DNA from 2 places in the Psychrobacillus sp. NPDC096389 genome. Region 1 is predicted to be linked to the other one. Evidence: predicted binding sites of a transcription regulator. Region 1 holds the regulator's gene; the other holds the start of a gene.

Evidence for each region. The regulator CtsR, encoded in region 1, represses protease genes until heat stress. The targets are predictions, from matches to a motif close to ATGGTCAATAAAGGTCAAACA.
Region 2: the regulator CtsR is predicted to act here: its motif matches at 1,114-1,134, upstream of ACIQ38_RS21735 (ATP-dependent Clp protease ATP-binding subunit).

The regions. Positions count from the first base shown of each region.
Region 1 is NZ_JBIWFB010000007.1:158,856-162,058, forward strand. It holds gene rsgA (ribosome small subunit-dependent GTPase A) at 1-331, shown strand, start outside; gene ACIQ38_RS16955 (CtsR family transcriptional regulator) at 1,255-1,722, shown strand; gene ACIQ38_RS16960 (UvrB/UvrC motif-containing protein) at 1,744-2,289, shown strand; gene mcsB (protein-arginine kinase McsB) at 2,279-3,203, shown strand, end outside.
Region 2 is NZ_JBIWFB010000012.1:112,331-115,533, reverse strand. It holds gene ACIQ38_RS21750 (hypothetical protein) at 174-491, opposite strand; gene ACIQ38_RS21745 (hypothetical protein) at 479-847, opposite strand; partial or broken gene ACIQ38_RS21740 (YqkE family protein) at 884-988, shown strand; gene ACIQ38_RS21735 (ATP-dependent Clp protease ATP-binding subunit) at 1,197-3,203, shown strand, end outside.

The sequences.
Region 1 (3,203 bases):
CGGGTTACTAATCGATACTCCAGGGATGCGAGAATTTCAACTTTGGGATACAAGTGAGGGAGTAAGTGCAAGCTTTAAAGATATTGAAGAACTTGCCGAAGGGTGCCGCTTCCGAGACTGTAAACATGTGAAAGAACCAGGATGTGCGATACAAGAAGCTATATATACTGGTGCGCTTAAAGAAGATCGATATAAAAGCTATGTAAAACTAATGAGAGAACTTGCACATATCGAACGAAAAAATGATGTCGCCGCTCGAAAAGTAGAACGTGATAAATGGAAACAAATTACGAAAACGCAAAGAAGTAATTACAAAAAGAAAAGTAAATAATGCGATAAAAAACTACTAATTCATGTGATTAGTAGTTTTTTTATCTTTTAGGGAATAATAAAGTAGATGATTTGGCGCGGTTTATAGATAATGTGTCTTAGTGACCACTGTGATTTTCGCTGCAGCCGTACGCTTTCCGCCGGGTGAGCGATGAGCCATTCCCGCCGCTTGCGCGTACGTTGGAATGGCTCATTTGCTCACGCATCCGGCTGGAGTCGACGTCTGCAGCGAAGATCAATACAAGTTACCTACTTATTTAGTATCGTCTCGATTAAAACAATTATCTTTTCATGGAGTGTATCCAGTAAATGGTTTAGAGCAACCAACTAGTCATTGAAAGCAACTAAATCTACTCCGAAAGCAACTAAACTTAGGACGAGAGCAACTAAATCGCTGATGAGAGCAACTAATTCTTGAAACAGTAAGTTAACTTGGAGTGAGACGTCGATGTTTTCGACAATTTTCTAGGAATAATATGTAGTAAAGCCTGCTAAGCTTGCCTAGGCACATCTGCTAGATAGTGGTTGTCGCGTGACATCATTTATTGTGAATTTTCCACTACGATTAGTTAGTATTTTCCGTTGATTTTCTCTGCAGGTCGGCGACTCCGAAGGGATCAAGTGAGTAAGATGAGACTTCACAACGTACGCGCGTAGGCGCGGCGATGAAGGCTCATCACTCCCCCCCCCGGAAAGCGTCCGTCCTGCAGCGAAAATCACAGCGGTCGCTACGACGCTTTATCTCTATACTATACAACTTCTTCCGAAGCTCAAAAATAACATACATATAAAGCCTATTCATGTTTTTTTATTTGAAATTTCGGGAACACTGTAGGGAGAATCGTATCAATTGCACATCCATAATTTTCTCGTTATAATATAGTCAAAGTTAGTCAAAGTCAGTTTGCGAGAAGAGGTGAGAAGGTGAAAAATATATCTGACATTATTGAAGGTTATTTGAAGTCAATTATCGAAGAAGAGAGTAGGGGACAAATTGAAATAAAAAGAAGTGAAATTGCTGAAAAATTTCAGTGTGTCCCATCACAGATAAATTATGTGATCAATACTCGATTTACCCAAGATCGTGGATACTTAGTGGAAAGTAAACGCGGTGGCGGTGGATATATTCGAATCCTCCGTGTGCGGGCGCATACGAAAGCTGATTTGATTGAGCATATAATACAAAGTCTAGAAAATGGCGCATCTGAATCGGTAACAGAAGATATCGTGTTTCGATTAATTGATGAAGAAGTTATTTCTAATCGAGAAGCAAAACTCATTTTAGCTGCCCTTAATCGTACAACACTTGCTATTCCACTACCGGCAAGAGACGACTTGCGAGCACGTATCCTATGCGCAATGTTACTGACATTAAAATACGAAAAAAAGTGAAAACGAACGGGGTGTTGAAAAGTGATTTGTGAAAATTGTAAGCAAAGACCAGCAAAAGTAACGGTTACGCAAGTGCATAATGGAGAGCACTTTGAAAGACATTATTGTGAGGTCTGTGCAAATAGTCTTCACCCGTTTTATGTAGAATATAAACAAGATCCATTATCTCTTCACCACCTATTATCGAATTGGTTCAATCAAACAGAACAGAAACCAATGCAACAAGTACAAAAGAAACCTCCGTTAGAATGCGAATCGTGTGGTTGGTCTATTCAACGATTTCTAGATGAAGGTAAATTTGGCTGTGCCGCTTGTTACAATAGTTTTCGTCATCAGCTGCCTACTGTGTTTAAACGTCTACATAACGGAAACGTGGAACATGTAGGGAAAGCACCTGGTGCATTTGGTGAAAAATTAGCTTTGAAAAAACGTATTGAAGCAATACGATTGCAGATGAAAGAAGCAATTGAAACAGAAAAATTTGAAGAAGCAGCATTGCTAAGAGATGAGGCAAGAGAGCTAGAGGATAAGCTTGTCGCTGGAGGTGAAGAAACGCATGTCGATTGAACGGTTTTTAGATAATTCAATTTCCAGTTGGATGGCAGGAGATGGGGAACATTCCGATATTGTCATGAGTACAAGAATTCGACTAGCTAGAAACTTAAATGGATACCGATTCCCGCTTGCATTTACAGAGGACGAAGCGCATAAAATTGACCAATCCGTTTCGGCTACATTATTAGACGCCGATGAAGATTTACAGATGAACTTTTCTTCTATTCAAATAAAGGATCTGTCCGAATTGAGTCGCCAAGTGCTTGTAGAAAAGCATTTAATCAGTCCTAAACTAGCAAATTCTCCGGAGACTGGTTCTGCTCTAATATCTGATGATGAAGCTGTTAGTGTAATGGTCAATGAAGAAGACCATATCCGTGTTCAGTGCTTATTTCCAGGTCTTCAAATTCAAGAAGCTTATAGTCAGGCAGATGCGATTGATCGCGTGTTAGAAAAAGAATTATCTTACGCGTTTGATGAACAATTCGGTTATTTAACAAGCTGTCCTACTAATACGGGGACTGGGCTACGTGCTTCTGTCATGATGCATTTGCCAGCTTTAACGATAACGAAACAAATGACTCGAATCATCACTATTATTTCTAGGTTAGGAATGGTTGTAAGAGGGATTTACGGGGAAGGTAGTGAAGCGCTCGGGAATGTATACCAAGTATCCAATCAAACAACGCTTGGTAAATCAGAGGAAGACATAATTGCCGATCTTCAAAGCATAACCGAACAAATTATTCAAAAAGAAAGAGAAGCAAGGGATGCACTCTTAAAGCATTCGGCCAATACACTAGAGGATCGGTTATATCGTTCTTTAGGGACATTGTCATATGCACGTATCATGACGACGGAAGAGGCAGCAAAATGTCTATCCGATGTTCGTTTAGGGATAGATATGGGACTCATAGAAGATATAA
Region 2 (3,203 bases), on a different contig from region 1:
TGCATTAATGGCCGTGAATATCCGAAAATATACGGCAAGAGTATAAGCTCTTGTCCGTATAATCTTAAAATAAAATGAAAAAAGTGAAATCGCGCGTGCGATTTCACTTTTTTCATTGATTGAGACTACTTCTGTCCCAGCCTCTTTTGAGTAATTTTAGTTTTAAATAATTATTAAATCACATCATCGTAAATGGATGTGGCACTGAATACAATTTCGCCCTTGAGTAGCGAATCTAAATGCCACCACCATTCTTCTGTCGACTCTTTCGACGATGAAAAGTCATAGGCTTTACTTGTATGTTCAAAAACTCGTTCCGCATGACTTAGTAATCTTATATCATAGGCAGCTAACATTTTTTTCTCTTCTTTTGTAAGTGACAAATGATGTAATTCGCTTCGAATATGGAATGTTTCAAGCATTTCAAAAGGGCTTGTTTCACAATCAGTGACTCCTTGGCCATAAAGATTTATTAATGTCATTCGATCCATGAAAAAACCTCCTTCACTGTAACGATATAATTATATCCTTTTTCTTTAGATAAGTAACGCTGGGGTGAACTAGTTAACATTGCTGTTTCCATAATTGTATCTTCACCAATGATGATTATCCAATTATTTGCGGAAAAAACCATATAGCGTTGTTCAAAATGTTTCAGTTGATAAATGTAAACGTTACTTTGGTTATTTGTAACTATATCAATAATTAACTTATTGTATTCTTGCAAAGTAGATTCTAAAGGTAGATCACGTCTATCAATTCGTTTCCTTAAATGCAGTAAATCTTTCCCGGGTTTCCATTGTGGTCCATGTTCTTTATAGGTTTGAATGATTTGAAATTCTTGCATTATTACATATAGATTATCTTCATAAAGTTCCATTAAGAAGAACGACAAGCGCAGCTAGCTTTTGAAAGAAAGCAAAAAGAAAAAAATAAAACGTTTGATGAACTACTTGATGAATATGGATATGGTGGTTCGAAGTTTTAGGTGAAATTCAATTATTAATAAAGGACTGCTTAGAAATAATACATTTCTAGGCAGTCTTTTTTGTTACCAATTTTGTTTAATAATCTATTTGTTTATTAATCAACAATACCCAAGCAAATTATTTGAAAGTCAAAAAAGGTCAGTGTATACTAATGTCAAAGGTTAAAGATAGTCAAAGTCAAATGATTATTTGAAGGAGGACATATATATGAAATGTCAATATTGTAATAAAAACGACGCAACGATGAGTTTGAAAGTGCAAGTGAATCATCAAGGAATGCAAATGCACTTATGTCATACGTGTTTTCAAGATATTCAAAACCAATTGACTGCAGGAAAAATGCCTTCATTTAGTAATGACGGACAATTTTACTCTGAAGCAAATGGTAGTCAGCGAGCACGAACACAAACAAGACAGATTGGGGAGCAAAACAGCAATAGCTTGTTAGACAAACTTGGTAAAAATATATCAAACGATGCTAAAGATGGTCGTATTGATCCAGTTATCGGACGTGATCAAGAAATCAAACGTGTCATCGAAACTTTAAACAGAAGAAATAAAAATAATCCGGTGTTAATCGGGGAACCGGGTGTTGGTAAAACAGCAATCGCCGAGGGACTTGCAGTAAAAATTCATGAAGGCGATGTACCGGTAAAATTGATGAATAAACAAGTGTACTTGTTAGATGTCGCTTCGCTCGTAACGAATACGGGTATTCGAGGACAGTTCGAAGAGAGAATGAAACAATTGATCGAAGAACTGGAAACTCGGCAAGATGTAATTTTATTCGTCGATGAAATTCACTTACTCGTTGGTGCTGGAACAGCAGAAGGTTCACAAATGGATGCTGGGAATATTTTAAAACCTGCTTTAGCACGTGGCGGATTACAACTTATCGGTGCTACTACGCTTAAAGAATATCGTCAAATTGAAAAAGACGCTGCTCTTGAGCGCCGTTTCCAACCGATTATCGTAAAAGAACCATCTACAGAAGATACGATTCATATTTTAAATGGAATTAAAGATCGTTATGAAAACTTCCATGAAGTGCACTATCCGGATGAGACAATTCAAGCATTTGTGACCTTATCCGAGCGTTATATTCAAGATCGATTTTTACCAGATAAAGCAATTGACTTGATGGATGAAGTAGGGGCGCGATTAAATCTAACCCATGCATCTGCCAATTCAGAGTCTATTGGAACACGTCTAAACGAAGTCATTCAACTAAAAGAACAAGCGGCAGAAAAAGAAGATTACGAGAAAGCTGCAAATTTACGTTTTGAGGAAATCCAGTTACGCAAACAATTGGAGCAAGCCAAACAAAATGGCGACACGCCTCAAGTAGAAGTGACGGTTGCAGATATCGAATTAATTGTAGAAGAAAAAACGGGAATTCCTGTAACCAAACTTCAAGCTGCAGAACAAGCGAAAATGAAAGGTATCGCAGAAAATCTAGGTAAAAAAGTGATTGGGCAAGAAGATGCGGTCACTAAAATCGCCAAAGCCATCCGTCGCAGTCGTGCAGGGCTTAAGTCTAAAGATCGTCCAATTGGTTCCTTCTTATTTGTTGGTCCAACAGGTGTAGGTAAAACTGAAATCACAAAAGTGCTAGCAGAAGAACTATTTGGTTCACGCGACGCATTAATCCGTCTGGATATGAGTGAATATATGGAGAAACATTCGGTGTCTAAAATTATTGGTTCCCCTCCAGGCTATGTAGGACATGAAGAAGCAGGTCAACTGACAGAACGTGTTCGACGTAATCCATATTCCATTTTACTGCTGGATGAAATAGAAAAAGCACATCCAGATGTGCAAAATATGTTCCTGCAAATCATGGAAGATGGTCGTTTGACAGATTCCCATGGTCGAACAGTTAGCTTCAAAGATACGGTTATCATTATGACAAGTAATGCGGGAACAGGCGACAAAAAAGTAAGTGTAGGATTCAATCAAACCGTACATGAATCTGTCAACATGCTTGAAACGTTAGGTGCTTATTTCAAACCGGAATTTCTTAACCGTTTCGATGCTATTGTCTCATTCAATGAATTAACGGAAGAAAATTTACTTCAAATCGTAGACTTGATGCTGGAAGATTTACAAGGTACGATTGCGGAAAATGATATGGACATCACCATTTCAGCAGAAGCAAAACAAGCCTTGGTCAAACTAGGTTACGACAAACGGTTCGGTGCTCGACCACTTCGC